Regions from separate parts of the Rhizobium sp. CG4 genome, predicted to be linked through region 2. Evidence: predicted binding sites of a transcription regulator. Region 2 holds the regulator's gene; the other holds the start of a gene.

Region 1 (15,880 bases), 540 kb from region 2:
GAGAAAAGCAGGAAGTTCCTATTGGCGCTGTGGTCGTCCTCGATGGTTATGTTATTGGCAGTTCCGGAAACCGCACACGTGAACTAAATGATGTCACGGCACATGCCGAAATCATGGCGATCCGCATGGCATGTGAGGCATTGGGGCAGGAACGGCTAAGCGGCGCCGACCTGTATGTGACCCTTGAACCATGCACGATGTGCGCTGCCGCCATATCATTTGCACGTATTCGCAGACTGTATTACGGCGCCGAAGACCCCAAGGGCGGCGGCGTTGACAATGGTGTGCGTTTTTACCAGCAGCCGACCTGCCACCACGCACCCGATGTTTATTCCGGCATAGGCGAAACTTCGTCCGCGCAGCTGCTCAAAGATTTTTTCCAGAGCAAGCGAGAGGATTAAAACGCTGCGATCTCATGCCGTCGCGATAAGGGCAACGGCATGATACCTCAACCGGTCATTATTGGAATGGCATCCACCACTTGCTGCCCTGCTTGGCAGCTGCGGCCTCTTTCTTAAGGCGCTTGGCCTTTTTCTGTTCCGGTTCGCCCAGATCATTCAACTCTTCTTGTGAGGCTGAACGATAGCCGGTTGGCGGGTCTGTCAGGTATTTGCGCTGGCCGTTGACGGCGTTGCCGCCTGAGGCTTCCGCCTTGGCCTTACGGAATGCTTCCCACTTCTGGCTTTCGGTCATCTGGCCATTGGTGCCATTGCCTGCCAGGAGTGGCGAACGGTAGTTCGGGTTGTTCTTGTTGGCTTCCGCCTCTTCACGCAGGCGCTCGCGGGTTTCTTCCGGCGCTTCCACCCATTGCGGGTTGTTTTCGCGGCTGGCAAGAGACTGCTGCGGCTGGTTGAGCTGACGTGTGTTGGCGTTGGCAGGCACAACGAGACCCGGACGCGGCGTGTATTTCAGATTGCGATTTTCCTGATTGCCGGTCAGCGAAACCGACGAACCCAGATCTTCGACAAGCTGCTCCATGGAGGATTTGCCCGTGCCATAGGTCGGACTGCCGGTACATGCACTCAAGGCCAGGCAAGCGGTGAGAACACCTGCGATACCGCCGGACATGCGTAAACCTTGCATCATCTTCATCGAACCCTTCAAGCCAAGCCAGAACAAAAGACATAGCCAATTTCATTTGGCAATGCTGGGAAAATCCGGCCAATTTCAGGCAGGTTTACCGGATGAAGCACCAAAGTGCAATTCATCCGGTCATTTTCCTTAGTTTACTGCGGCCAATTCACGCAACGCTGCTGCATCACGCGCCGATACGTCAGGATATTCAGGATCGGAGCCGACATCAGCCGTAATCCGCCAGGACCGTGCGCACTTCTTGCCTTCGGCCAGCTTCTGCTCAACCGAAACCTTCTGTACTTCGTTCAGACGGAAGGCATCAGACGCACCCTCACCCGTCACCACCGAGATGGCAGAGGTGATGCAGATTTCTGCGAAATCCTGGCCTTCAAGTGCCTTTAGCAGTTCCGGATCTGCAATGTGCACAACCGGAGCGGCTTCCAGCGAAGAACCGATACGCTTTTCACGGCGCTCGATTTCAAGCGCGCCGGTGACAACCGTGCGAACCTTGCGGATCTTGTCCCACTTGGCGGCAAGCGCATCGTTTTTCCATTCACCCGGCACAGTTGGGAACTGCTCCAGATGAACCGATTCGCTTTGTGGATAACGCGAGAGCCACGCTTCTTCTGTGGTGAATGGCAGCATTGGCGCCAGCCAGCTCACCAGGCAATCGAACAGCTTGCGGATAACCGCAAGCGATGCACGACGCTTGAGCGAAGACGGAGCGTCGCAATAAAGCGTGTCCTTGCGAACGTCGAAATAGAATGCCGACAATTCAACATTCGAGAAATCGATCAGGGCACGGGCGATCTTCTTGAATTCGAAGGCGTCGTAACCTTCGCGGACAACCTTATCCAGCCCAGCCAGACGGTGCAGCATCAACTGCTCCAGTTCTGGCATGTCGGCATAGGCAATGTCTTCACCGGTGTCATGCGCGAGCGTACCAAGCATCCAGCGGATGGTGTTACGCAGCTTGCGATAGGCATCGATATTGGTTTGGATGATGGCCTTGCCGAGACGCTGGTCTTCCCAGTAGTCGGTCGTCATAACCCACAGACGCAGGATGTCAGCGCCGGATTCCTTCATGACGTCCTGCGGAGCGACAACGTTTCCAAGCGACTTGGACTGTTTGCGGCCCTGTTCGTCCATGGTGAAACCGTGGGTAACGACAGCCTTGTAAGGCGCACGGCCACGCGTTGCGCAGCTTTCCAGCAGCGACGAGTGGAACCAGCCGCGATGCTGGTCAGAACCTTCCAGATAAACATCGGCTGGCCATTTCAGGTCAGGGCGATCTTCCAGCGTGAAGGTGTGCGTGCAACCACTGTCGAACCACACGTCAAGGATATCCATGACCTGGTGCCACTTGGCATGATCGTGCTCGTCGCCGAGGAAACGATCCTTGGCGCCATCTGCAAACCATGCATCTGCACCCTCAACCTCGAACGCTTCAAGGATGCGGGCATTGACGGCGTCGTCCACCAGCACTTCGCCCTGCTCGTCTGCAAAAACAGCGATTGGAACGCCCCAGGCGCGCTGACGCGACAGCACCCAGTCAGGGCGGTTCTCGATCATTGCGCGCAGACGGTTTTGGCCGGACGCAGGCACAAAGCGGGTGTCGTCGATGGCCGAAAGCGAGCGCGAGCGCAGCGTGGTGCCGTCACCCAGTTCCTTGTCCATGTAGACAAACCATTGCGGCGTGTTGCGGAAGATAACCGGCTTCTTGGAGCGCCAGCTATGCGGGTAGCTGTGCTTCAGACGGCCGCGTGCAAACAGGTTATTGCCGGCGATCAGCGCCTTGATGACACGATCATTGGCATCACCCTTCTTGCCGTTATCGTCCATGACGCGTGCGGGACCGCCTTCAGCCGACGGACCGAAGCCCGGAGCATCCTCGGTGTAAAAACCGTCATCACCAACCGGGAACGGGATTTTGGGCGAGATGCCGCGCGCTTCCAGTTCGCGAACACTGGCCATCCACGCGTCAAAGTCTTCGCGACCATGGCTTGGTGCGGTGTGCACAAACCCCGTGCCGGCATCGTCAGTGACGTGATCGCCGTCCAGCAGCGGAACCGCAAAGTCGTAACCCAGGGATGCCAACGGATGGGCGCAGGTGACCGACGCCAACTCCTCCGCTGTGACACCACGCAGCAACTTGAACGTAACCTTGGCCTTGGCTGCAGCATCATCCGCCAGGCGGGTGGAGAAGATGAGCTTTTCGCCGGGCTGTGGTCCAAAATCATTGGTCGCCGTTTCAACTTCGTACAGGCCGTAAGGGAAACGCGACGAGAACGAGATCGCGCGGTTGCCTGGGATTGTCCAAGGCGTTGTCGTCCAGATGACAACAAAGTTGCCCTTCAGGTCAGCCGGGCCTTCGACAACCGGGAACTTCACCCAGATCATGTCGCTTTCGACATCAGCATATTCAACTTCGGCCTCAGCCAGAGCCGTGCGTTCGACAACCGACCACATGACCGGCTTGGAGCCGCGATAAAGCTGACCGCTTTTGGCGATCTTCAACAGTTCGCCAGCGATCCGCGCTTCCGCGTGGAAGTTCATGGTCGTGTAAGGGTTTTCAAAATCGCCTTCGATGCCGAGACGCTTGAATTCCTCCGACTGCTTCGCGATCCAGCCAGCTGCAAAATCACGGCACTCCTTGCGGAACTCGTTGATCGGAACTTCGTCCTTGTTCTTGCCCTTGGCGCGGTAGGCTTCTTCGATCTTCCATTCGATAGGCAGACCGTGGCAATCCCAGCCAGGAACATAGTTGCTGTCGAAACCGCGCATCTGGAACGAGCGCGTGATAACGTCCTTGAGGATTTTGTTGAGTGCGTGGCCGATGTGGATATTGCCATTGGCATAGGGAGGGCCATCATGCAGCACGAACTTCTCACGTCCTGCGGCCGAAGCACGAAGGCGCTTATACAGGCCCATTTCCTGCCAGCGCTTTACTGTTTCCGGCTCTTTTTGCGGCAAACCTGCACGCATCGGGAAGTCCGTCTGCGGCAAATAGAGCGTGGAGGAATAGTCTATTTTTTCTGCGGTGTCGTTCATAACCGTACCGTTACTGAGGCGCCCTCATGGGGTCGCGTCGTATTGATTTTGATAAACAAAAGCGGAAAGCGCCTCGACAAGCGCCAACATCCCGGACCTTCCGGCTGTTACAGCGGGCGGAAGGCCGGGCCAATAATTCGGGATATGAACGTCGACCGATATTGGAACATAGTGCCGGTTCTTTAAGGCGTTTCAGCCCGTTTGAAAAGAGAATAGATGGTGATAGCGCCTCAATAGCCCGCCACCCGCCAAAAAAATGCAACAAAATCGCCCTCCTGCCTTGCAATCAAGCATTGTCCGCTCGAATTTTCCGGCCGGATGGCAAGACTTGTCAAAAAGCGATTTTTGCATCCAGTTCGCCCAGCGGACGAATACCTGACAGAAGCGCCCTAGCCTCTTCTTCGTCGCGCTTGATCTGGGCGACAAGTGGCTCGAGCCCGTCAAACTTCAACTCATCGCGCAGATGACCAAAGAACGATACGGAACAGGTTTCGCCGTAGAGATCGCCCGAAAAATCGAACACAAATGTTTCCAGCAATGCGGCGCCATTTTCCGTGACGGTCGGGCGGTAACCGAAGCTCGCCACACCATCATGAAGCGTGCCATCGGCACGACGGAAGCGCACGGCGTAAATGCCGGGTTTCAGTGCAGTCTCCGGAGGAAGCGCCATATTGGCGGTTGGATACCCCAAGGTGCGGCCAAGTTGCTGGCCTTTGATAACCACTGCCTCAACCGTATAACGATAACCCAGAAGTCCGGCAGCGCCGACAACATCGCCCTGGGTCAGCAATGCCCGGACACGACTGGACGATACCACCTCTGCACCTTCATCCCGGAAGGCATCAATCAGCGCGACATCAAAACCGTAACGTTTGCCCGCTTCCATCAGGAATGCAGGCCCGCCTTCACGACCTTTGCCGAAATGAAAATCAAAACCTGTCACCACTGCACTGGCACCCAACCAGTCCGACAATATGGATTTGACGAACTCATCGGCAGAGCGCTGCGAAAAATCATGGTCGAACGGATATTCGATGACCGACTGGAAACCTTCGGCTTCCAGCAAACGCGCCTTGAGCGACGCAGGGCTCAGACGGAAAACAGGTTCATCCGGTTTGAAAATCGTGCGCGGATGCGGCTCAAACGTCAGCACCAGCGCAGGTACGCCACGCGACCTGGCCAATTCCAGTGCCCGCTCAAGCACAGCCCGGTGGCCGCGATGCACGCCATCGAAATTGCCGATGGCAATGACCCCACCGCGAAGATTTTCCGGCAGCGGCTCTTTTTTTTCGTTGCGATGAAATACTGTCATTTCCGCCAATTCCTGTTTACGCCAGACGTGGCATCCACCAGCCAGGCGCCGCACCCTGCCCCTTCAGATAGGCATTGAGCAATGCCTCATCCGTCTGGCCGTTCAGCGTATATTCCGCAGCGTGAATGCCACCGCTTATATAGAGCAATTGCAGGCCGTTCGAGAGGGCGCCCTTGACATCTGTCGGCATGCCGTCGCCGATTGCCAAGATCCGCTCCTGCGGAAACGGGCCACGAACCTCTTCGGCCGCAGCTAGGCACGCCTGATAGATTGGCGTGTGCGGCTTGCCAGCAATACGGACCTCGCCGCCAAGCTGCCCATAATAGGCAGCCATGGCACCTGCACATGGAATGATGCGCTCGCCGCGCTCAACCACCAGATCGGGGTTTGCACAGATCATTGGTACGGAGCGGGCAATAAAGCCCTTCAGCATATCGGTGTAGTCTTCAGGTGTTTCGGTTTCATCATCGAAGAAGCCGGTGCAGACAACCGATTCCGCGTCGGCTTCTGGTACAATTTCAACGTCCAGTCCGTCGAGCAACGGCAGGTCACGTTCCGGTCCGAGCAGGAAAACCTTGCTTGGGCCTTCGGCGATCAGTCCACGTGTCACGTCTCCTGAGGTGATGATGCGGTCATAGGCAGTATCGGGAATGCCGAGCACGCGCAGCTGAGCAATCACACCGGGCGCCGGGCGCGGAGAATTGGTAATCAGCACCACGGTCTTGCCCACCTTGCGCGCTTCTTCCAAGGCAACGGCCGCATCCGGAAATGCCGAAACGCCGTTGTGCAAAACACCCCATACATCAGACAGAATGACGTCGAACTGCTCGGTAATGTCGCCAAGAGTGGTTATGCGGTGGGCCATGAGTACTTTCCGGGTAAAAGACAATTGAGGCTGACATTGCAAAGCGCAACGTCGATGGCAAGAAAAAAAGCCACCGGATTGAAAGGCAAGTTGACGTTACGGCGGTTAACCGCCGACCCAGAGGCGGGCGAAACCGGCGGCGATGCACAACGCCAAAACCGGCACCATGCCAAGCTTGAAGCGAAACAGCATCAGTGTTGAGGCCACAAACAGTGCGAGCGCAACCGGATCCAGCGTGTTCCACACCGGCACCGACAGGTTGAGATTGATGACAGGGACGAGCGCCACACGCTCGACATCCCGAAACAGCACATGCAGGCCAAACCAGACAGAAAGATTGAGAATGACACCAACGACGGCAGCGGTGATTGCTGACAAGGCGGCAGAAAGCCTGCGGTTGTGGCGCGCACTTTCCATGTAAGGTGCACCAAGAAAAATGAAAATAAAGCTGGGCACGAAGGTTGCCCATGCCGCAACACTTGCCCCCATGACACCTGCCAAAAGCGGATCAAGCAGGCCGGGATTTCTGAACGCTGCGAGAAAACCGATGTATGACAGCACCAGCACCAGCGGACCAGGCGTCGCTTCCGAGAGGGCCAGACCATCAAGCATTTCACCTGCTGTCATCCAGCCGTGGGTTTCGACAGCAATCTGCGCCACATAGGCCAGCACCGCATAGGCACCGCCAAAGGTCACAACGGCCATCTTTGAGAAGAAGGTTTGCAATTGCGCCAGGGTTTCAGGTGCCGCAAAAATCCAGATCAAGGCAAAGGGGATTTGCCAGATAGCAAGACCACACAGCAGGCCGACCGCTCTTTTGTGCAAAGGCGGCACGTCGATCTTTGGCGCGCTTCCTAAAGAAGGCGATTGCTCACCAGCTGCACTGGAGGTCATGGCTCTTCGCGCCACAAACCAACCGACAGCACCGGCGATTAGGATCACCAACGGGAATGGCAGACCAAACAGAAACAGAGCAATGAATGCTGCGCCAGCGATATACATAAGAGACCGACTGACAAGGGCACGTTTTGCCACCCGCAGCAGTGCTTCAATGACGATGGCGAGAACGCCAGCTTTCAGACCTGACAACAATGCTGGCAGCCAGTGGGTATCCTGATAAAGCGCGTAAGCTGCCGCGAGCGCCACGATGACGATAAAGCCAGGCACAATAAAAAGTGTTCCGGCAATGATGCCACCGCGCCTGCCATGTAAAAGCCAACCGCAATAGGTGGCAAGTTGTTGTGCTTCTGGACCGGGCAGCAGCATGCAATAATTCAAAGCATGTAGAAACCGCTCCTCAGAGATCCAGCGGCGTTCATCAACCAAGATACGGTGCATCATGCCGATCTGACCGGCCGGACCGCCAAAGCTAAGCAGGCCGATCCGGGCAAAGGTCGCAGTCAACTCAAAAAATGAGGGGCGGGTAGTCGGAATGTCGGGGCGCAAAAAATCTGTCATGCAGACGCAGTAACCATTTTACATGAAATTTTTCCGACAGGCCGTCCTTGACTCGTACAGGTAGCCTGCTTATCTCCGTCTCGCTGGCACTCACATACAGGGAGTGCTAACACTATCCAGATGGATCACAAGATCCATGAATGTCATTTGATCGAGGGATTAGACAATGGCAAGCACAACTTTCCGCCCGCTTCACGACCGCGTTGTCGTTCGTCGCGTTGAGTCCGAAGCAAAGACCAAGGGCGGCATCATCATTCCTGATACCGCTAAGGAAAAGCCACAGGAAGGCGAAATCGTCGCCGTCGGTTCCGGCGCTCGTGACGAGTCCGGCAAGGTCGTCGCTCTCGACGTCAAGGCTGGCGACCGCGTTCTGTTCGGCAAGTGGTCCGGCACCGAAGTCAAGCTCGACGGTGAAGACCTTCTGATCATGAAGGAATCCGACATCATGGGTATCATCGGCTAATCTGCCGAACCCGTCGTTTCCTTAAATTTTAAGCCGGACACCGTCCGGCAATTCGAAACCAGGAGTTTTGAAAATGGCAGCTAAAGAAGTAAAATTCGGCCGCAGCGCACGCGAAAAGATGCTGCGCGGCGTAGATATTCTTGCAGACGCAGTGAAGGTAACTCTCGGCCCTAAGGGTCGTAACGTTGTTATCGACAAGTCCTTCGGCGCACCGCGCATCACCAAGGACGGCGTTTCGGTCGCCAAGGAAATCGAACTGGAAGACAAGTTCGAGAACATGGGCGCACAGCTCGTTCGCGAAGTTGCATCCAAGACCAACGACATTGCAGGTGACGGCACCACGACCGCTACCGTTCTGGCGCAGGCCATCGTTCGCGAAGGCGCAAAGGCCGTTGCAGCTGGCATGAACCCAATGGACCTGAAGCGCGGTATCGACCTCGCTGTTGCAGAAGTCGTCAAGGACCTGCAGGCAAAGGCAAAGAAGATCAACACGTCCGAAGAAGTTGCACAGGTCGGCACGATCTCTGCAAACGGCGAACGTCAGATCGGTCTCGACATTGCTGAAGCAATGCAGAAGGTTGGCAACGAAGGTGTTATCACCGTTGAAGAAGCCAAGACTGCTGAAACCGAACTCGAAGTCGTTGAAGGCATGCAGTTCGACCGCGGTTACCTGTCTCCTTACTTCGTAACCAACCCAGAAAAGATGATTGCGGATCTCGAAGACGCATACATCCTTCTCCACGAAAAGAAGCTTTCGAACCTGCAGGCTATGCTGCCAGTTCTCGAAGCTGTTGTTCAGACCGGCAAGCCACTCGTCATCATCGCTGAAGACGTAGAAGGCGAAGCTCTTGCTACGCTCGTCGTCAACAAGCTGCGTGGCGGCCTGAAGATCGCTGCTGTTAAGGCTCCTGGCTTCGGCGACCGCCGCAAGGCCATGCTCGAAGACATCGCCATCCTGACCGGTGGTACAGTGATCTCCGAAGACCTCGGCATCAAGCTCGAAAACGTTACGCTCGACATGCTCGGCAAGGCGAAGAAGGTTTCGATCTCCAAGGAAAACACAACGATCGTAGACGGCTCCGGCCAGAAGTCCGACATCGAAGGCCGCGTTGCCCAGATCAAGGCTCAGATCGAAGAAACTTCTTCTGACTACGACCGCGAAAAGCTGCAGGAACGTCTTGCCAAGCTCGCTGGCGGCGTTGCCGTTATCCGCGTTGGCGGTTCGACAGAAGTTGAAGTTAAGGAAAAGAAGGACCGCATCGACGACGCTCTCAACGCGACGCGCGCTGCTGTTCAGGAAGGTATCGTACCAGGCGGCGGCGTTGCCCTGCTGCGTTCCTCCACGAAGATCACTGTCAAGGGCGAGAACGACGATCAGGAAGCTGGCGTCAACATCGTTCGCCGCGCTCTGCAGGCTCTGGTTCGCCAGATCGCTGAAAACGCTGGTGACGAAGCATCTATCGTTGTTGGCAAGATCCTCGACAAGAACGAAGACAACTACGGCTACAACGCTCAGACCGGTGAATACGGCGACCTGATCGCACTCGGCATCGTTGACCCTGTCAAGGTTGTTCGTACAGCTCTGCAGAACGCAGCTTCGGTTGCTTCGCTGCTGATCACCACTGAAGCCATGATTGCTGAACTGCCGAAGAAAGACGCTCCTGCAATGCCAGGCGGCGGCATGGGCGGCATGGGCGGTATGGACTTCTAATCAGTCCTACTCGTTTCGTATACGAAAGGGCGATCTTCGGATCGCCCTTTTTTGTTTGCGCCAATACTATTCTTGTAACGTTAATGCGCGCGGTTAAGCAAAACGGTCAGCACACAGGTCTTATCGGTTTTGCCAATCTAAATGTGAGATTGGGCCTTTCGCGCCCCCGGCGCCTTCACAACGTGCGCATCCTTCACAGTTTTGCCTCAGATCTCAGCAAAACAGTTTTGACGGCAGTCACTATTTTATGTTTCAAATGCCGTTTGCAACAAATTAGAAATACAAAATTATCTAATATGAATCATTATGGGACAGCATTGATGTTAGAAAATACTTGTCGCGGTGGAAAAATAGAGTATGAGGACTTTCTTCTTCCGTCCCTGAGCTTACCGGATGGTAGATGCTGACAGACGAACACCCTTGAAAACCTAGCAAATTGTCGTATTTTCGAGTTATCGCGGAAAAAACATAGTATGTGATGTTTTTTAGCAAAAATGCATTGCCGTTTAAAAAAAAGAAACTATAAATCCTGCGCGAATAGCAGATATTTACAACTCTAAGATAAAATTTCAGAGCGCGTCTAAAACGAAAAGCATTTATCAAGACTCGCCGACATTCGTATGAGTGAATACTTTGCGCATTCGCAATATTCACGATTTCAGGTTTCTCATGATGAGCAACCAGCATCGCAATGCCACATGCTTCAGCGAAAAACGCAATCTGAAGTGTGTCACGCGCAAGTGTACCGGAACTTTGCGATAACGATACGTAAAACAACAGCTTAAACTACGCCAGCAAATCGGGGTCATCGCGACGTGTTTGAGTATGGGAATTGTTAAAGTGCCATTTTGCATTCCAATATCGTCAGGTACGAGAGACCAGCGAATGCATTCCGGCATAAAATTCGGGGACTACTGTGTTTAAGATTTCGCGAAACAACAATGCCGAATTTTCCCCTTCATGGAGCCACGAGGACCATGGAATTTTTTCGCAGCTCTGCGTTTCGGAGAAATGGACCGGCAACCTGTCAAACGGCATCATTGAACTTGGCAGCCTGTCGTCGTCACTTCATGGTCTTGAAGGTAAAGAATGCGGCTTGCTTAGCCTGATGCGTTGTTATGATCCCCATGATCGCGCCAGCATTCTGGCCCTGTTCGAGCAAGCTTCTATGGCTGCATCACGCTTTTGTTTCACAACAACGGTGAAAATAGACGGCAACAAACGCCAACCAGTGTTCTGTGCAGGCGAATCTCGCGGCCAAGAAGAGCGTTTTTACGGCAGCATAACCGGCCTCTTCATGTTCCCACGCTTTCAGGTGCCTGTTGGTCAGAATGCATTTTATTCGACCCGTTTCGCGCAATAAGCTCCAACTCCGACCGATATAGGGTATGGGACCGTGGAAGGACAAACCAGCCCTTTCCTAGGCCGGAACTTTTAGGCCCTTTATGCTGGCTGGGCGAGATTCTGCTTTATGGTGCCACGCTGCAACAGCGGGATAACGTTCCAATTGCAGAGCCTCCCTCGCGCCATAATGGACTTCCAGGCCCCGCACCCAAGGAAATGTCGCGATGTCGGCGATCGAATAGTCATCACCTGCCAGCCATTGATTGTGCTCCAGCCATTTTTCCAAAACACTCAGCAGGCGCTGGGTTTCTTCACGATAACGGTCCGTCGCGTATGGATTATTCGCGACCTTGTCGGAGGCATACTTAAAGAAATGGCCAAACTGGCCGAACATCGGGCCGACCCCACCAACCTGAAAAAATAGCCATTGTATCGCAAGATACCGCTTCTCCGGATCGCGGGGCAAAAGTTTCCCAGTTTTTTCAGCGAGATACAGCAGGATGGCACCGGACTCAAAAATACCAATGGGCCGTTTGTTTGGCCCATGTGGATCTATGATTGCGGGTATGCGACCGTTGGGATTGAGCGACAAAAACTCCATCGATTTCTGGACATTGGTTCCTATATCGATCTTGTGAACCTCATAGGGTAGCCCCAATTCCTCCAACGCAATTGCAACCTTCACGCCATTGGGCGTGGCAAGTGAATAAAGCTGTATGATGTCTGGATTGGTGGCCGGCCATTGAGTGGTCACAGGAAAAGCAGAAAGATCGATCACGGCACATCTCCTCGGTCGTTATGAGACTGTATGCGCATTGCAAATATTTTAATGCTTGCAACTAAACCCGAAAGTCATCGCTTCGGATCTTTATTGTTCATCAATTGCGAACAAATCGTCTTTGTTCGTCTATCTTTCGTAAACAGACAAACTGATCCAAATATGGTTGCAGAATTCAGCATCACACACAATCGCCTACACGGCGCATGGAGCCTTATATGTCTGCAACAAATTCCAATACCAACAGCCTGATCTTGCTTGGCGCACGCGTACTTCTTGCCGCCATGTTCCTGCTCGCAGGTTTTCCTAAACTCATCGATCCGTCCGGCACCGCTGGCATGATCGCCGGCGCTGGCCTGCCTGCCGCAACCGCGCTTGCTTACATTGCCGGCATCTTTGAAGTCGTTTCCGGTCTTGCGATCCTTCTCGGTTTCCAAACGAAGATTGCAGCATTTGCTCTCGCGCTCTTCTGCTTGTTCACCGCATTCGTCTTCCATAATGGCCCGATTGTTGTCCCCGACTTTCCTGAAGGCGCAAACAACCTCCTGACCATGTTCAACGGCTTAATCTTCTGGAAAAACATTGCGGTCGCAGGTGGTTTCCTCGGCCTGGCAGCAGCTGGCGCTGGCGCCTATTCCATCGATGGTCGTCGCGGCTAATAAGCCCTTCTTGAAAAACACAAAAACCGCCGGATTGTTCCGGCGGTTTTTTATTCCACATAGTCTTTCTCATGGGATGGAAGATCATCGATCTGCGACAGCCATGCCACTGAGGAGCGCGCCCATATCTGGGCTTTGGGAGCCAACACATCACGCTCGTTGATGCTGCCCCATCGAATTCCCCATTCCTTCTCGTCCTCGCCCTCGCCGCTGGTAAACAGGGGCGAACCGCACTCTGGACAAAAATATTGCCGGCGGGCACGGCCGTTATCACCGACCTTCCGGTAGAGCTTGGGTTGGTTATCGAGAATTTTAAGATCGGCCCTCGGAACGAGCAGTGTGACGCGGAAGGGTGAGCCGGTTAGTCTCTGGCAATCAGTGCAATGGCAAATGCCCACACGGCTCGGATCGGCTTCCGCTTCAAATTTGACATGGCCACAGTGGCATTGCCCGCTAATATGCATGATAGCCTCCCTCTTCAGGCAGGCCATCATAAATGAACAGTACAGAAACCGACAGTCTAAAGGGCAGACTGCACGCGGGTGATGATATCTTTCACTACCGCATCGCCCTCATGTTCAGGCTTGCGTGCCCGCACAAAGCAGGCCTCGGAGCGCAGGATGACGCCATCCGACAAGATCTTTAGGTGGTTTGCCTTCAGTGTCGAACCCGTCGAGGTGATATCAACGATGATATCTGCTTGACCTGCAGCAGGTGCGCCTTCGGTGGCACCAAGGCTTTCGACAATGCGATAAAGTTGAATGCCATGGCTGCCGGAAAAATACTGCTGCGTCAGACGCCAGTATTTCGTGGCAATGGCCAAACGACGTCCATGGCGCGCACGAAATTCGGCCGCCACATCACCAAGATCCGCCATGCTGTCGACATCCAGCCAGATCTCCGGCACGGCCACAACAACATCCGCACGACCAAAACCGAGGCGTGCACAAAATTCGACACGTCCATCGGCATTATCAAGTCCTTCGCGCACAAGATCTTCACCGGTCACGCCGAAGTCTACGGTGCCATTGCCGATCTCACGAGCAATCTCAGAGGCAGACAGATAGGCGATCTCGATGTCGTCGCGTCCGTCAACACGGGCGCGATAGGAACGATCATTGCCTATGGCAGAAATCTTCATGCCTGCCCGTTCGAGAATGGCAGAGGATTCCTCTTTCATGCGACCCTTGGAGGGCAGGCCAATGGTGATGGTCATTTGGAAGCCCTCGCCATTTCAATACGGTCCAGCCACAGGGAGAAGCCAACGGCGGGGATACGATCCGTTGCGCCGAGCAGCGTCATGAGCCGGTCAAAACGTCCGCCACCCGCCAGCACTTCAACACTGCCAGTTTTGGTGATTTCGAACACAAGGCCGGTGTAATAGTCCAGCGGACGCCCGAAGGCTGCCTTGTACTGAATGTTATCCAAGTCGGCACCGGAATTTGCCAGCGCAGCCACACGGCCATCGAAGGTGGAGAGAGCTGCGCCGAGCTGCAAACCGGCCTCCTGCGCAAAGGCGGCAAGCGCCTCGGATGCACCTGACAATGGCGCCTTCAAGGACAGGAATGTCTTCAGGGTGTTGAAATTATGGTCGGAAAGACGGGTGGCCGCCAATGCCAGCTTTTCGCGCAGACGTCGGGCAATTTCTGCCGGTGCGCGGCTTGCATTGGTGGAATAACCGGTCTGCTGCATGACGGTATCGATGTAACCGACAAGCTCCGTTTCATCGCCTGAGGCAAGCAGGCCTGCTACCCGCGAATCCAGTCCCGTTACCGGTTTTGGATTGATCAGTCCCTCGAGCAGGGCTTCCAGTTGCTGGATATTGCCAAATGCCTGCACAAGCCGCTTTTGCCAACCGGATGGCAGGCCAAGGGCTGCAACAACCGCTTCGAAAACCTTCTGGTCGCCCAGCGTTATCGACAGCGTCTGCGATGGCAAAAGTCTGTTAAGGACCGCCGTTGCGTCAACGATGGCGCGGGCGTCAGATGCAGCGATATCCGCATCGCCCAAATCCTCGATACCGGCCTGGTAAAATTCGTTGGCGCCTTCACGACGCTGGCGAAATACCTGCCCCATATACGAATAACGTTTCGGCGTCCCGGTTGCCGTTTCGATGTGGCGAAGGCAAACGGGAATGGTGAATTCCGGGCGCAGGCAAAGGCTAGCGCCGGTTTCGCTTTCGGTCAGGAAAATACGGCGGCGCAAATCTTCGCCCGCCATATCCAGAAACGGTTCGGCGGGCTGAATGACAGGCGTATCGATGCGCACTGTCTTGCGCTTGGCAAATTCATCCAGCAGTTCACCGGCAAAATCCGGCATGTCGATGAAAGGCATGTTACCCTGCCCGCGCCCGGTCGTCAGCCTGTGCGGCCAGAATTTCCTTTACCTTGGCAACGAGTTCAGCTTCCGGAACGGTTTCCTGCGCCACACGTGCTTCACGCCAAGTCGCATTGTCCTCGATCTCGCCGGAAAGTCGCTTACCCTCGATCAGATCCTTGATCTGAACGACGCTCTGCGCACGCTCATCACCGCCTTGAATGATGGCGACAGGAGAACCTAGGCGGTCGGCATATTTCAGCTGGTTGCCGAACTTCTTCCAGTTGCCCTGATACATTTCGGCGCGGATGCCTTCGGCGCGCAGTGCCTGTGTGAAACGCTGGTAACGGCCCATGCTTTCCACATCACCGTCCATGACGGTAATCAACACAGGCGCCAGTGCCTTTTGCTGGCCAAGCTTGCCAAGGTTCTTCAGCGCCGTCATCAGGCGCGAAACACCAATGGAGAAACCGGTCGCCGGAACAGGCTGGCCCATGAAGCGGGATACCAGACCATCGTATCGGCCACCGCCGCCGACTGAACCGAATACGACCTTGTCACCCTTGTCATTGGTAACGTCGAAGGTCAGTTCAGCTTCGTAAACCGGGCCAGTGTAATATTCGAGACCACGCACGACGGACGGGTCGATCTTGATGCGGGTTTCATCGTAACCGGCACTGGTCACCAGCGCGCCGATGATATTCAGTTCTTCGACGCCTTCTTCACCCTTCGAGGTGCCGGCAACGAGTGCTGCCAGATCAGCGGCGCTTTCCGCGTAATTCTTGATACCTACGAAGAACAGAACCTTTTCGATCTGTCCGTCATCAAGGCCTGCGCCCTTGGTGAAAT
Region 2 (15,880 bases):
TTTTCCGAGGTTTCGGCGCCGCATTCAGCGGAAACCGAACCTGCCAACCATGATGATCTGTTAGGAAATGTGGCGAGACCACATGGTAAAAACCATTCATTTTTAGAGACTTGAAATTCAGGCCCGCGAAATGTGGCAGGATTGATGAATGTGGGTGAACGCCGTTAAGGCCTTGTCAACCACACGCAAAGCTTGCTGAAAAAATGACAATAAGGCCGGAACCGCGGTTTTTGAGCGTTACGAGCCGGCGAGAACCGGTTGCTGATCCTGCTTTTGCGTGGTGTTGTCATTCTGCTCGATCAGCTTTACCCAGGCGCGGGCCAGGGCAAGTCCCGCCACGTCAGCCTGTGTGCCGTTTTGTGCCTTCTGGTCGGCATAACCGGCCAGCCAGCCCGGTGAAATCGTTTCAATGCTGTCGGCAAAATTGCTGCGCCAACCCTCAACCACCGAGGTGTCTGCCTCGAAGTGAAACTGGGTACCGTAGGAGGCGCGGCCAATCCGGAAAGCCTGATTGATTGCTGCGCCATTGGAGGCTAGCCGCACCGCATCATGTGGCAATGTAAAGCTGTCATAGTGCCACTGGAAAATACGGAAGTTATCGCCAACACTGGAAAACACTGGATCCTGTCGGCCTTCTTCGTTGACCTCTATATTTTCCCAGCCAAATTCACGCGTCACCTTCAGCAGGTTTTCGCCGCCATGGGCACGCGCCAACAACTGGCTGCCGAGACAGATACCGAGAACCGGCTTATCCGCTTCGGTAAAGTCACGCATCAATTTAGCAAGTCTGGGCAGGTAGGGATATTTTTCGTCGTCCACGGCGCTTTGTTCGCCGCCGAACACCACAAGCGCATCGTGACTGTCTGCATTGTCAGGCACAGCCTCGCCGAGATAAACGCTGATCACGTCAAGCTCGGCGTTAACCTCGGCCAGGGCGGCGCCCACTTGTCCGTGGGGTGTACCTGCCATGTTCTCAATGATTGCGACGCGCATGAAGTCTACCTGTAAGCGAATTTAGCGCGCTAAATTGACCATGCGACTGGTCGCTTGACAAGACCAAAGGCAGCGCTGGCCACCTTTGGTCGAAGCTATTTTTCTGTGCGCGTCAGAAAGATCAGAACACTTTTTTCAGCTTGGCATCCACGGAGTGGCTGTTGCCGCCACGCACTGCAAAGAACAGGAAGATAGCGGCCCACAGGATCGACTTCTCACTGCCCGCCAAGCCCTCGGCTTTGACGATGCCGTGGAAGTAAACGGTCACAAGCAAAACGATAGTTGCGGCAAAAGCCGCAGGACGCGTGAAAAGACCAATGGCAATCAGAATGCCGCCGAAAAACTCTGTCGCGGCCAGCAAAGGTGACCAGAACACGCCGGGGTAAAAACCAAGGCTTTCCACCATGCCAACGGCGCGAAAGGGGTCCATGATCTTGCCGTAGCCATGCGTCACAAGAAGAACACCGGCAGCAACACGCAGAATGGTTTCAACGATTTGATGGGTGCTGTTATAGACGGGTGCGATAGCCGGAACGATGAGACGCTGCGATGATTGAATTTTATTCGTCATAAGAAACTCCATGAATTGAACATGGTGTTTTCTCTAAAGCTGTATGACGTGAAGACAATCAAGCATCGTGTCAAAACATGATTATTTTTGTTAATATTTCCGTGAACGAGATTTGATGATGGAGAAGCCCGTGAACGATACGACCGCCAAACCCCGTGTTGCCATCGTCTATTGCACACAGTGCAATTGGCTGCTGCGGTCCGGCTGGATGGCGCAGGAATTGCTGCAAACCTTTGGTCAGGACCTCCGCGAAGTTGCACTCGTTCCCTCGACCGGTGGCCGTTTTGAGATCACGGTAAATGACACTCTTATCTGGGAGCGCAAGCGAGATGGCGGGTTTCCCGGACCCAAAGATCTAAAGCAGCGTATTCGTGACGTGATCGATCCCGAACGTGATCTTGGCCATACGGATCGGAAAGCCGATGAGGGGCTGGATACCTGACTTGCGGAATGTATGACCTCACGAAGCGAGGTCTGCAACCACGCTGTCGAGGATCAACATACCTGACGGCGTGCAGCGAATGCGCGAATTGCCGAGACGCTCGACGAAACCATGCTGAATGAGGAAATCTTCGCGGTCCGGGTCCAGTTCGCGCCCGGACAGCGACTGCCAGCGCACCAGATCGATCCCTTCGCGTAAGCGCAGGCCCATCAGCAGCAATTCGTCTGCCTGCTCGTCATAACCCAGCATTTCCTGATCGATCATGCCGTGGCCTTGCCGCTCAACCAGTTCAAGCCACGCTTCCGGGTTGCGCTCTGTGGCGGTCGCCAGTTTCACCTTGCTTTGCGAAAGGCGTCCGTGCGCGCCGGGACCAATGCCAGCATAGTCACCATAACGCCAATAGGTCAGGTTATGGCGGCTTTCAGCGCCGGGGCGGGCATGATTGGAAACTTCATAGGCCGGCATGCCGTGACGGGCGGTAATCTCCTGCGTTGCCTCGTAAAGCACGGCAGAATGCTCCCCATCCGGCACAATCAGTTTTCCGGCCTTGTGCAGCCCGTAAAAGGCTGTGCCTTCTTCGATTGTCAGCTGATAAAGCGACAGATGGTCCACCGCGTAGGAAATTGCTTCGGCCAGTTCCTTTTCCCACTCTTCCACCGTCTGATTGGGACGGGCATAGATCAGGTCAAACGACATGCGTGGGAAAATCTCGCGCGCCAGCTTGATGGCTTTCAGCGCATCCGCGACGTCATGCAGACGTCCCAGAAACTTCAGATCCCGATCGTTGAGAGCCTGAACGCCCATCGACACGCGATTGACGCCCGCGGCCCTGTAGCCGCGGAAGCGTTCAGCCTCGACGCTGGACGGGTTGGCTTCCATAGTGATTTCAATCCCGTCGGGCACATGCCAGTATTTGGCGATGCCATCAAGAATGGCGCCGACGGTCGAAGGCTCCATGAGTGATGGCGTGCCGCCACCCATAAAGATGCTGCTGACAACCTTAGGGCCACCAAGCGTGCGCATGGTCTGCATTTCCTTCAGAAACGCAGCTGTAAAACGCTCCTGATCGACCGGCTTGTGGCGGACATGACTATTGAAATCGCAGTAAGGACATTTGGCCGCGCAAAATGGCCAATGCACATATATTCCGAAACCGGGTTCCCCGGTATCAGGCAATAGAGTAGCACCGGGTGCAGATAGAGTACCGCTCCCGGCGCTGGTCATCATGCTTCGAGGCAGCTTTCAACAAAAAGCTTGAAGGCGCGGGCACGGTGCGAAAGTGCAGTCGCGTCGCCTGGCTTCCAGCCATGTTTCTGTTCAGACGGCATTTCACCGAACGTCGTGTCAAAACCTTTCGGTTGGAACACCGGATCGTAACCGAAACCTGCCGTGCCGCGTGGCGGCCACACAACAGTTCCTTCGATCTCGCCACGGAACATTTCCGTGTGACCATCAGGCCAAGCAAGGCACAAAACACTGACGAAGCGGGCAGCACGATCCTTTGGATCTGTCACACCTTTGTCAGCAAGCGCCTTTTCAACCTTTTCCATGGCCATGGCGAAATCGCGCGTACCATCGGCGGTTTCTGCCCAATTGGCGGTGTAAACGCCGGGGGCGCCGTCGAGCGCATCAATCACCAGACCGGAGTCATCGGACAGAGCTGGAAGACCGGAAGCCTTCGCCGAGGCCAGCGCCTTGATCGCAGCATTTTCCTCGAAAGTCGTGCCGGTTTCATCCGGCTCTTCGAAGTTCAGTTCTGCCGCCGACTTTGCCAAAAAACCGAACGGACCGATCAGCTCGGCAATTTCGGCAATCTTGCCCTTGTTGTGGCTGGCAACGACGATGGTGCGGGTGTCGAGTTTACGCATGTCTTATCCGGATCTCAGGCGATTGCCTGCTTTTGCAGGGAAACCAGTTCGGCGCAGCCTGTCTTGGCAAGACCGAGCAGCGTCAGGAATTCCTGCTCGCTAAACGGTGCGCCTTCGGCAGTGCCCTGGATTTCAACGATACCGCCGGAACCGGTAATGACGAAGTTTGCGTCCGTTTCAGCAGACGAATCTTCAAGATAATCGAGATCGATAACTGGCTGGTTTGCGAAAATGCCGCAGGAAATGGCAGCGATATGGTCTTTGAGAACCTTTTCGACCTTCAGCATGTTGCGGCTTTCCATCCATTTCAGGCAGTCATGAAGGGCAATCCATGCGCCAGTAATGGAAGCGGTACGGGTACCGCCGTCGGCCTGAATGACGTCGCAGTCGATGCTGATCTGGCGTTCGCCCAGCGCCTGCAGGTCAACGACAGCGCGCAAGGAACGGCCAATAAGGCGCTGGATTTCCTGTGTGCGTCCACCCTGCTTGCCGGATGCAGCTTCGCGCTTCATGCGTTCATGGGTAGAGCGCGGCAGCATGCCATATTCAGCAGTCACCCAGCCCTTGCCGCTGTTGCGCAGCCATGGTGGGGTCTTTTCTTCCAGGCTCGCAGTGCAAAGTACATGCGTATCGCCAAACTTGACGAGACAGGAGCCCTCGGCGTGCTTGGAAAAATTGCGCTCGAATGAAACCTTGCGCATCTGGTCTGTTTTTCTGCCTGACGGCCGCATGACGGACTCCTCTTGAATTGGTCGGAGCCTTCTAGTGCCTTTCCCAAGCAATTGGAAGGCTCTGGCCCATCTATCCCGGTTTTGCGCCGCAAAACCGATCTTGGGAAGTGGAATTTCCGTTTTGCCGAAGGTCGATCAGTGATTATAGTTGATGGTCTCAGGCAATCGACAGAGATGACGGTCAATATGGGTTTTTCCATTCCGATAGCACAGGATCAATTCGCGTCGCTCGACGAACGTTCGCGCGAAATCTTCCGCCGTATCGTAGAAAGTTATCTCGAGACGGGAGAGCCGCTCGGGTCGCGTAACCTGTCGCGGCTTTTGCCCATGTCGCTTTCACCTGCCTCCGTTCGCAATGTGATGAGCGATCTGGAGGAGCTCGGACTTATTTATTCGCCGCATATCAGTGCGGGCCGCCTGCCGACACATTCGGGCCTAAGGTTTTTTGTCGATGCCTTCATGCAGGTCGGAAACTTGTCTGATGACGAACGCGCCAATATCGATCGGAATATCGCGCCACTGTCCAATCGCGAACAACCCCTGCAGGGAATGATGACGCAGGCCAGCCAGACCCTGTCGGGCATGTCGCGGGGCGCTGGGCTAGTCATAACCACCAAAAACGATGTGGTCATCAAACATGTCGAGTTCATCCGGCTTGAGCCGTTCAAAGCACTCGCCATTCTGGTCGGTGAACACAATCAGGTGGAAAACCGTATCATTGATCTGCCGGCCGGCATCACATCTTCGCAGTTGACGGAGGCTGCCAATTTTATCAATGCCCACTTGTCCGGGCAGACACTGGATGAACTGCGAAGTGAACTGAATGCGCTGAAATTACAGGTGCAGACCGAACTTGGTACATTGGCGCAGGATCTGGTGGAACGTGGTCTGGCCGTTTGGGCCGGCGATAGCGAAGAGGGTAAACCCGGCCGTCTTATTGTTCGGGGACGCTCCAATCTGCTGGAAGGGCTTGGCAGCGAAGAAGATATGGATCGCCTGCGCCTGCTGTTTGACGATCTGGAGCGCAAGGACAATCTGATTGAAATTCTCGACCTGGCTGAAAGCGGGCCGGGGGTACGTATTTTTATCGGGGCGGAAAACAAGTTGTTTTCTCTGTCCGGTTCATCGCTGATCGTCGCGCCTTACCGTGATGATGACAATCGCATTGTTGGTGCTGTTGGCGTTATCGGGCCGACAAGGCTAAACTATTCCCGTATTGTGCCGATGGTCGATTATACGGCACAGTTGATGGGGCGGTTATCGCGAAAACCGCTATAGTTAGCTGCCATATTCCTCAACTGACAGTTCTTTGCGCACCGAATGGCGGCTAAGCCTTGATTTTTGCCCGTCAAACATCGATATCGGGCGCAACATCAAAATTTAATCTGGAGACCGTCATGACCGACGACACGAACAAGACCGGATCTGACGCAAAGCAAGCGGAAACGGCATATGAAGAAACTGTAGCGGACGCTACGGTTGATGAAAATTTCGCGCCTGTCGAAGAAACACCTGATCCTTCCGAGGCGCTAAAGGCGGAAAACAACGACCTGCGCGACAAGTTCCTGCGCCTTGCTGCTGAAATGGACAACCTGCGTCGCCGCACAGAACGCGATGTGAAGGATGCCAAGGCTTATTCGGTGGCTGGTTTTGCCCGCGATATGCTGGCCGTATCAGATAATCTTCGTCGCGCGCTCGAAGCAATTCCTGCCGAGTTGAAGGAAAATGCTGAAGCCGGCATTGCAGGTCTTATCGAAGGCGTTGAAATGACCGAGCGTTCGATGCTTTCGACCCTTGAACGCCACGGTGTTCGCAAGATCGAAGCGGAAGGTGAAAAGTTCGACCCGAACTTCCACCAGGCGATGTTTGAAATTCCAAACCCTGCGGTTCCCAACAATACGGTTGTTCAGGTCGTTCAGGCAGGCTTCACCATTGGTGACCGTGTTCTGCGTCCTGCCATGGTCGGTGTTGCCAAGGGTGGCCCAAAGGGTGAAGCCGCAGCAGGGGCTGAGCCAGGTACTGGCAGCCTGAATGAAAAAGATGCGTGATCTCTGATCACCCTCGTTTGAAACTTTTAAACCCCGGTCATCAGCCGGGGTTTTTTAGTATCAGGATCGGGAGAATTGCCGATCGAGCCAATCAAACGCGTAGTCCTGCTGCTCGGCTTCGAAAACATGGGCACCTGGCCAGATTTTGCTGTCCAGGCAGTCTGCACGCTGCCATGCAGCCCATACGCTCCCCATTTTTTGCAGGGCTTCAGTAACGGAGCCGACTGGAAAAAGCCTGTCTTCCCTGCCGGCAAAGACCAGCATGGGCCGCGGCGCCACAAGGCTTGCAACATCGGGATAATCCAGAAACTGCATAAGGCCCGGATGGGCCATGTGCCACGCAGAACCACCGCGCAGCTGGTTATTGCCGGGTACCATCAGACCCTTTGCTGTGGCCATCCAGTTTACCACCACCGTCGCGGTGATAGTGTCGGTCAGAGCCGCAGCCTGCCAGGCGCGGAATGCGCCCATGGAAAACCCTGCTGATGCGATCTGTTGTTTGTTGACCTCTGGCATGCTGGCCAAAAATTCTGCGGTGCGGGTGTCCTCAAGCGCCATCAGACCGGCAAGGGAACTCCCCATATTGGCAAAATTGGCCGCCAGCGCCTGCTGTCCATCATACGTCAACGGCCCGCGATCACCCCAGCCGAGTGCGTCGACTGCAAGCACGACATAACCGCGGCGTGCCAACTCGTCACCGGGAAACCTTCCTGAAAAATGTCTATCTGCCCACCCTTGTGCGGAGTGCAGCTTATCTGGACCATCCCAAGGCGAAATTAGTTTTTCTTTGCCGATATCGAATTTGGAACCATGGTCATGGTAGAAAACAGTTGCCGGAAATGGTCCCTTGCCCTGGGGTAACAAGAGCAAGCCAATAACCCGGCTGTCGCGCGTCAGGTTGAACGCAATCTTCCGGGCAATAAAATCACCACGGTCGATTTCATCGACAATTTCGGGATCAAAACCAGTTCTGTCTGGTGTCTGCCAAGTGAGTTCCCAGATCTTTGCTCGAGCTCGAGCCTTCCAGTCCTCGAGATCGCTGACCTCAGGCGTCCATGCCATTGAATAGGTCAGTCGCTGTTTCAGTCGCTCACTGAAAACCGGCAGGTGGTCTCCGGTTACACCGGTCATTTGCACATCAGGCATCTGGTCGAGGTCAAATGAACAGTCATCACCAACGCTGGCCCCACGCTTTTCCGGCTCCATGCATCCTCCGTCATCAGCGCTCACGTCTGATGACGGTTGATTTACCGCATGGAATGAAAAATCGGAATTGATTTTAAGGGGGATTATTAAAGCAGGTCGCTGTTGATAGACTGCTGCACGCCGTCGTGCAGCCTCAAGCGGCGTTGGCCTGCTCTTGGTTCAGGAAGGCATATATTGCCGTGTCCGAATCGGTTGCACGCAGCTTGGCAACTAGATCCTGGTCGCGCAGAACGCGGGCAATGCGTGAGAGGGCTTTCAGGTGGTCAGCACCTGCACCTTCAGGCGCCAGCAGCAAAAACACCAGATCAACAGGCTGGTCGTCCAGCGCCTCGAAATCCACGGGGCTTTCCAGACGTGCAAATACACCGACGATCGATGAAATGCTTTCGAGTTTGCCGTGCGGAATGGCAATGCCATGTCCAACACCGGTGGAACCAAGCCGTTCCCGTTGCAGAATGACGTCAAATACCTCGCGTTCCGGAACACCTGTAATCCGGGATGCCTTTGCAGCAAGTTCCTGGAGAAGCTGTTTCTTGGAATTTACCTTGAGGGCGGGGATAATCGCATCTTGTTGCAGCAGGTCTGCCAATGCCATTTCGTCTTCCTTTGTATCACCGGAGTGATTGGCGGGCGTGGTGACCACGTCCGCCAAACGTATTCCGACTGTTCAACCCTTTATCGCGGCTGCATCAATCCAGCCGATATTACCGTCGTGACGACGATAAACGATATTGAGGTATTCGGTTCCCGGGCTGCGGAAAAGCAGGACCGGTTCGTCTGTCATATCAAGTGCCATCACGGCATTTGCCACAGACATAGTTTTAATCTGTTTCGAGCTTTCCGCGACAATTGTTGGCGCGTAATCGTCCGGCACTTCATCATCTTCATCCGGAACGGCGTCCATAACCGTATAAGGAATTTCCTCGAAGGAAGGGACGTGCCCACCAGCATGGTGGTCTCTCAGTTTGCGCTTGTAGCGTCGAAGCCTCTTTTCGATTCGGGCCGCTGCTGCGTCGAAGCTGCCTTGCGGCTCGTTTGCTTCTCCCGCAGCATGAAGAACCACTCCGGTGTCCAGATGCAGCTTGCAGTCGCACGAAAAATGGGACGTCGATTTCTGAACAGTAACTTGAGCAGAATACCCCCCATCGAAATATTTCGTAACCGCCAAGCCGACCGCATCCTCGATCCTTTGACGGAACGATTCACCTATCTCCATATGCTTACCAGATACACGCACACTCATGGAATTTTCCTTTTTGTAGTGATTTGCGAATACCAGCTTACGTCAAGCCACGCGCTCATCCAAGCGATTCCAGACCTCTTTGGCCTTGCTGCGGCGTTCTGCCTTTCGATTAAGGGAGTTTGTTCGTCTCGATCATCCCGTAAAGGTGCGCGCTTCTACTCTTGGGGCAATCAGGAGTCAATGCTACTAAAGGCGGCTGGAGGCATATATTTACGGTTCGTAAATGTGCTGTCGGTGGCAAACGGCGCCCTTAGCCCAGTTTTGCAAGGGCTTTCTTCTCCCGCCGGCGCTGCACAGACGAGGGAATGTTCATCGCTTCACGATATTTCGCGACTGTTCTGCGAGCCAATTCGACCCCGCCTTGCTTCAGATTGTCCACAATGTCATCATCGGAGAGAACGGCATCGGGCGTCTCCTGAGAGATCATCACTTTTATGCGATGACGCACAGCTTCGGCCGAATGGCTGTCGCCTCCTTCCACGGCACCAATGGAAACCGTGAAGAAATATTTCAGCTCGAACATGCCGCGCGGTGTCAGCATATATTTTTTTGACGTGACGCGGCTGACGGTCGATTCATGCATTTTGATCGCATCCGCCACGGTCTTGAGATTGAGAGGGCGAAGGTGGTCAACACCATGCATCAGGAACGCATCCTGCTGCCTGACAATTTCGCTGGCAACCTTCATAATTGTCTTGGCGCGTTGGTCGAGGCTTCTTGTCAACCAGTTTGCATTTTGAAGGCATTCGGACAAAAATCCTTCGTCCTCGCCCTTACGGGCGGGCAGGCGCGAAATCTGCGCATAGTAGGACTGATTGACCAGAACACGCGGCAATGCGTCGGGATTGAGTTCCACAAGCCATGTTCCATCAGGTGTTTCCCGAACGATCACGTCAGGCACGATCGTTTCTGAAACAGAGGCTTCAAAGCCTGAGCCGGGACGCGGGTTGAGTGCACGAATTTCGCCAAGCATGTCGAGGAGGTCTTCCTCATCCACACCGCAGAGCTTTTTCAGGGTTACAAAATCTCGCTTTGCCAGCAGCTCCAGATTGCCGACGAGCGCCTGCATGGCGGGGTCAAACCGGTCTTTTTGTCGAAGCTGTATCGCCAGGCACTCACTTAAAGAACGGGCGAAGATCCCGGGGGGATCGAGCGTTTGCAAGGCGGCAACGATACGTTCGATATCCTGCGCATCCTTGCCCAGACGCTCGGCTGTCTCGGACACGGTATCGGCGTGGATGTAGCCGGTCTCATCCAACTGATCCACAAGGATATCGGCAATTACCCGCGAAGTGGCATCCTGCAAAATGAACGGCACTTGCTGGTTGATGTAATCCCGCAAATTGGTTTTTGCCGCGACGAAGTCGTCAAGGTCATAAGCCTCGCCGCTATCATTGCCTGGCATCGATTTCCATTGATCGGCCAGTTCAGGGGCATCCGCCTTGCGCTGGTTACCATCATCCGGAAATACGTTTTCGAAACTGGTATCGAGCTGTTCACCAAGCCCAGTGCTGCGTTCGTTGTACCACTCATCCTGATCGGCAGCATGTGTGTCTGAAGGCTCAAAATCCGGCTCGGCAACACCAAAGCTGTCATCGGGGGTCTCACTGCTCACGCCCTCATCACCTGCTGCAAATTCAAGCAGCGGGTTCTTTTCGACTTCCTGCGCAATAAATTGTTCCAACTCGCCATAGGTCATCTGAAGCAACTGGATTGATTGCATCAGCTGTGGCGTCATGACGAGCGATTGGCTTTGACGCAGAAAAAGGCTAGCGGATAATGCCATGACGGACGCGAAACTCCCCTTCAACGCCTTCCTGACCGCTTTTTTTAAGGTTGGCGGTGAATGAAATAGCACTTGGCCCAAAAATTGCTTTTTTATGAGATTTGGTCAAGCACAACAGGAGCGTCTAAAGGAAGATTCTTTCGCGAATGAGCGATTACAGGCTAAAATTATCTCCGAGATAAAGCCTGCGCACGTCGGGATTGTTCACGATATCGGTCGCGCGACCATGGGTGAGAACCTCACCGGCATGAATAATGTAAGCTCGGTCAATCAGTCCCAGCGTCTCACGCACATTGTGATCGGTGATGAGAACGCCGATGCCACGTGCCGTCAAATGTCGCACAAGGTTCTGGATGTCACTCACAGAAATAGGATCGACACCGGCAAATGGTTCGTCGAGCAGCATGAAGGTTGGGTCTGTGGCGAGCGCACGGGCAATTTCAAGACGTCGGCGTTCACCACCCGACAATGCAACCGCCGGCGATTTGCGCAGATGCGCAATGTGGAACTCTTCCAACAGTTCATTCAGCTTGGTATCGCGTTTCTTGCGATCTTTTTCGTGCACTTCCAAAACGGCAAGAATATTGTCCTCAACCGTCAGGCCTCGGAAAATCGATGCTTCCTGTGGCAGGTAGCCAACGCCAAGGCGGGCGCGGCGGTACATCGGCATTCCCGTCACGTCATTGCCATTGATGGCTATACGCCCGGAATCAACCGGCACAAGGCCAGTGATCATGTAAAAACAGGTTGTCTTGCCCGCACCGTTGGGTCCAAGCAGGCCCACGGCCTCGCCACGGCGCACCACAAGGGAAACCCCATTCACTACCCGGCGGGTGTTGTAGGTTTTCGACAAGCTGTGCGCGATCAGTGTGCCTTCGTAACGGCTTTTATCCCCTGAGAGATTGAGGGGGTTGCCGGGCGTGGCTTTGTCGGAGAACAGGCGAGATAGAGAAGGAATTTTCACGAGCAAGTCTTATGGCTGTTTTTTCTGTGATTTCGGGTCGAGCAAAATGCGAACCGGCCCACCACAGCTGTCCAGCTTTGCCTGTCCGGTGTTCATGAACACCGTCAGCTTACAGCCGGTGAAAACGTTTTTGCCTTCAGATAGCACCACCTGCTTGCCCGACAGGATAAAGGTCTGGGCTGCCATGTCGAACTCGCCATGATCGGCCGTTGCTTCCTGTGTGCCGGAATTCAGGTACACCGTGTTATCGACGAAAATCTTTTCGATATCGGCATTACCGCTGGTGAGCGACGATCCTTCACCCTTGTAAAGCACGGTCATCTTGCCGGCCTTCAAGGTTGTAGTTCCCTGAACAACTTTCACATTGCCTGTGAAGTAGGCTTTGCGCTCCTGGTCCTGAATTTCCAACTGATCGCTTTCAATGGCAATCGGTTGGTCATTGGAGAGCTTCAGCCCCTCCATCTGGCTCGTTGTGTTTTGCGCGGAGGCAGTTCCTGCCAGCATCAAAACCGCAGCCGAGCCGGACAGCAGCGCGAGGATTGGGAAAATCGAACAACGTAAGGATCGTGACATCGGGTCGGGCTTTCAATTTTCAGCTTGTTGTATGGTCGATGCAGCGAGCCGTGCCCGAACCTGCCCCGAAAAAATTATTGTTCTGCCATTATCTGCGATCTGCATGCTTTGTGCAACAATCGAACCATCTTTGGTAGTAATGTCTACCGCTTCACTCGTTTGCATCTTGCCAGCACGCAAATCAACATCTGCAGATTGGAATTTTGCCTTGATGCCGTTGGTCATATTGATCTCGAACGGCGCAGTCATTTGCATCTTGTTGGTGTTGCGGTCAAACACGCCGCCGCTTGCTGTTACCTTAGCCACAATATCGTTCATGGGAACGGCGGCAAGCACATTTTCAAGTGTCATCAAATTTGGGCTGGCAATGTCCTGCAAGGCACGATCGGCGGTCATCGAATAGGCGATACCATCATCATTTCGACCCGCAACAGCCGGTTTTTCCATGACGATCTTGCCGTTTTCAATCGTCGCGCTCTCTACCGATACGTCAGCTGGCCACCAGGCCTTGATCAGCGACACACCAATAAAAACCATGGAAATCAGCAGTGCAGCAGCCGGAAGAATGATTTTCAGCCGGCGAACGCGCGAAGAATGTCGCATAGCAGTGCCATAGGCTGCGCCACCATCGGTGGGCACAGACGCAAGTGCTGGCGATTCGCGTAGCTTGTCGAGCATTCCTTAGATGTCCCGGGTAAAAGCGGACAGGATACCATAAATCCGGGTCGGCCTTTGTGTTTCAACGTTTGTCTTTGGCATGTGCGAAAGGTTCTGCCAATATGGTTTTTTATGCGTGCCATACAAGTAGGGCGTGATTTTTACCGAAAACAGGCTTTTTTATTTGTTTCCCGTGAGCGGCAATATAAAACCGGCTGTAACGCAAATAGTGTTAAGCCTTCGCTAGACCTCATCAAGGGACGTGAAAAAATGGATCGCATGGCAATCGCTGACAGGCGGCAATTACGCCGTAAGTTGACATTCTGGCGTGTTGCAGCGGTACTTCTTCTTATAGCAGCCTGCTTTACCGCATATCGCATGGTTTACACTCCAAGCTCAAAATCCGGCTCGGCGCATGTTGCCCGTGTTGAGATTTCCGGTTTGATTCGTGACGACACGGAACTGCTGGAACGGCTGGACAAGATTGCCAAGAGCGACAATGCCAAGGCGCTTATCGTTTCCATTTCCTCGCCCGGCGGCACGACCTATGGCGGCGAACGCATCTTCAAGGCAATTCGCGCCGTGTCTGACAAGAAGCCGGTTGTCGCTGACGTCCGCACTCTTGCAGCATCTGCTGGTTACATGATCGCCAGTGCCGGTGACGTTATCGTAGCTGGTGAAACATCGATCACCGGTTCCATCGGCGTTATTTTCCAGTATCCACAGGTAGGCCCACTTCTTGATAAGCTCGGCGTGTCCTTGCAGGAAATCAAATCGACGCCGTTGAAGGCAGAGCCGTCACCGTTCCATGAGCCGCCTGAAGAGGCGAAAACCATGATCCGAAGCATGATCATGGATACCTATGACTGGTTTGTTGATCTGGTTGCCGATCGTCGCAAACTGTCCCGCGAGGAGGTTCTGAAACTCGCAGATGGCTCGATCTTTACCGGTCGGCAGGCGCTGGCCGTGAAGCTTGTGGACCGTTTGGGTGGCGATGAAGAGATTCGCGCTTACCTTAAAGAGCGTGATATAGACGAAAATCTGCCGGTCGCTGACTGGCGCGCGCCGTCATCATCCACGCCATTTTCACTTCTCGGGTTGGCAAAAGTTGCCAGAATGCTCGGATATGAGGATTTTCTGCCACTTGCAGGGGCCGCAAGCGAGGCAACCGACAAGTTGTTTCTTGACGGTCTCGTTTCGGTTTGGCAGGTTGAGCCACACTAAAAAGCCAATTCTTTCAGGGGGCAGTCGTGATTAAGTCTGAACTGGTGCAGATTGTTGCTGCGCGTAATCCGCACCTTTATCACCGTGACGTGGAAAACATCGTCAACGCGGTTCTTGACGAAATCACGGATGCTCTGGCGGGTGGAAACCGCGTTGAACTGCGTGGCTTCGGCGCCTTTTCGGTTAAAAACCGTCCTTCTCGTTCCGGTCGCAACCCACGTACAGGTGAATCGGTTTTCGTTGAAGAAAAGTGGGTTCCTTTCTTTAAAACCGGCAAGGAACTGCGTGAGCGCCTGAACCCTGGTATGGGCGATGTCGAAGACGACGACGAAGATTGAGTTTGTGAGGATGCCGCTGGATGGTTTCATCCTTTGCGCATCATGATGAAAAGCATGAACGGAGTACCCCATGTCGAAAAAGATCATCAACCTTCTGGTTCTGGTTCCGCTGGGTATCGTGCTGATCGTCCTGTCCGTTGCCAATCGCCAGTCGGTTACGCTGGCGCTTAATCCGTTCCGGCCGGAAGACAGCGTTTTGTCTTTCTCCGCACCGTTTTTTGTTTTCCTGTTTCTCGCCGTTATTTTCGGTATTCTCGTAGGCTCGGCGGCAACCTGGGTCACACAGGGCAAACATCGCAAGCGTGCGCGTGTTGAGGCGAAGGAAGCCAATCGTTGGCATGCCGAAGCGGACCGCCAGAAGGCTGTCGCCGCCCGCGCAACCGTCGTTCATTCAGACGCCCAGCTGCCAGCCAAGTGAACGCTGGCGCGAATTAACGCCTTTTCTATCGCTGTTTTTCGTGCAATCGCGCTGAGGCCTTTGCCACGCGCCACACTGATGCTATTGGCTTTGGCAAGACAAAATAGCCTGAAATGGGAAAACTTCCGTTGAAGAAAAAAGATAACCGGTCCGGTGGCAAGAACTTTGCCGGACAGGATAAAAAACAATCCCGCCCGGTCCGCCCGGAAAAATCCGCATCCTCCAGGGAGCGCGGGCAAACGCAGCGCCGCCAGGAGGACACTCGGCCTGCCAGACCCGCTGTGGCGCCAAAAGACAAGATTGCGCAAAAGGATGTTGCTGCTGCATCCGCGGCACCCATCCCGCAGCGTAGCCTGATGAACCGCACCGGTGAACGCCCTGTAGAACAGGTGCCGGTCATTCTGGAATCGACCGGTGCCGGTGATTTCCACCTGATCGATAGCGGTAATGGCCTGAAGCTTGAGCAATATGGTGAATACCGTATCGTCAGACCGGAAGCGCAAGCGCTGTGGCGGCCAAATCTTGCCCCGCGTGTCTGGGAAAATGTCGACGCTGTCTTTACCGGCGACACCGACGAAGACGGTATGGGACGCTGGCGTTTCCCGAAGGCGGCTCTTGGTGAAACCTGGCCGCTGTCGCTGCTGGGCGTCGATTTTCTCGGACGGTTCACGGCATTTCGCCATGTTGGCGTGTTCCCGGAGCAAATCGTGCACTGGCAGTGGTTGAAACATGCCGTTGAAAATGCAGGCCGTCCGGTCAAGGTTCTAAACCTCTTCGGTTATACCGGCGTTGCCTCCCTTGTTGCCGCCGCTGCTGGC

Evidence for each region. The regulator HrcA, encoded in region 2, represses chaperone genes, less so after heat shock. The targets are predictions, from matches to a motif close to GTTAGCACTCNCNNNNNGNGAGTGCTAAC.
Region 1: groES (co-chaperone GroES) is a predicted target of HrcA. The motif match lies at 7,843-7,871, and genes of this name have one in related genera.

What each region holds. Positions count from the first base shown of each region.
Region 1 covers NZ_JABAEG010000003.1:591,810-607,689, reverse strand. The annotation lists gene HGO37_RS13085 (nucleoside deaminase) at 1-401, shown strand, start outside; gene HGO37_RS13080 (hypothetical protein) at 460-1,092, opposite strand; gene ileS (isoleucine--tRNA ligase) at 1,222-4,125, opposite strand; gene HGO37_RS13070 (bifunctional riboflavin kinase/FAD synthetase) at 4,457-5,437, opposite strand; gene HGO37_RS13065 (TIGR01459 family HAD-type hydrolase) at 5,454-6,302, opposite strand; gene chrA (chromate efflux transporter) at 6,408-7,760, opposite strand; gene groES (co-chaperone GroES) at 7,927-8,223, shown strand; gene groL (chaperonin GroEL) at 8,297-9,934, shown strand; gene HGO37_RS13045 (hypothetical protein) at 10,851-11,297, shown strand; gene HGO37_RS13040 (glutathione binding-like protein) at 11,355-12,056, opposite strand; gene HGO37_RS13035 (DoxX family protein) at 12,275-12,715, shown strand; gene HGO37_RS13030 (GFA family protein) at 12,766-13,179, opposite strand; gene hisG (ATP phosphoribosyltransferase) at 13,236-13,931, opposite strand; gene HGO37_RS13020 (ATP phosphoribosyltransferase regulatory subunit) at 13,928-15,049, opposite strand; gene hisS (histidine--tRNA ligase) at 15,051-15,880, opposite strand, start outside.
Region 2 covers NZ_JABAEG010000003.1:49,063-64,942, forward strand. The annotation lists gene HGO37_RS10480 (type 1 glutamine amidotransferase) at 238-993, opposite strand; gene HGO37_RS10485 (DoxX family protein) at 1,115-1,564, opposite strand; gene HGO37_RS10490 (Rdx family protein) at 1,695-2,006, shown strand; gene hemW (radical SAM family heme chaperone HemW) at 2,025-3,230, opposite strand; gene rdgB (RdgB/HAM1 family non-canonical purine NTP pyrophosphatase) at 3,230-3,874, opposite strand; gene rph (ribonuclease PH) at 3,889-4,605, opposite strand; gene hrcA (heat-inducible transcriptional repressor HrcA) at 4,792-5,883, shown strand; gene grpE (nucleotide exchange factor GrpE) at 6,003-6,653, shown strand; gene HGO37_RS10520 (dienelactone hydrolase family protein) at 6,714-7,859, opposite strand; gene ptsN (PTS IIA-like nitrogen regulatory protein PtsN) at 7,993-8,454, opposite strand; gene hpf (ribosome hibernation-promoting factor, HPF/YfiA family) at 8,527-9,102, opposite strand; gene rpoN (RNA polymerase factor sigma-54) at 9,353-10,888, opposite strand; gene lptB (LPS export ABC transporter ATP-binding protein) at 11,043-11,828, opposite strand; gene HGO37_RS10545 (LptA/OstA family protein) at 11,862-12,356, opposite strand; gene lptC (LPS export ABC transporter periplasmic protein LptC) at 12,438-13,103, opposite strand; gene sppA (signal peptide peptidase SppA) at 13,353-14,306, shown strand; gene HGO37_RS10560 (integration host factor subunit beta) at 14,333-14,644, shown strand; gene HGO37_RS10565 (DUF1049 domain-containing protein) at 14,715-15,062, shown strand; gene HGO37_RS10570 (class I SAM-dependent methyltransferase) at 15,191-15,880, shown strand, end outside.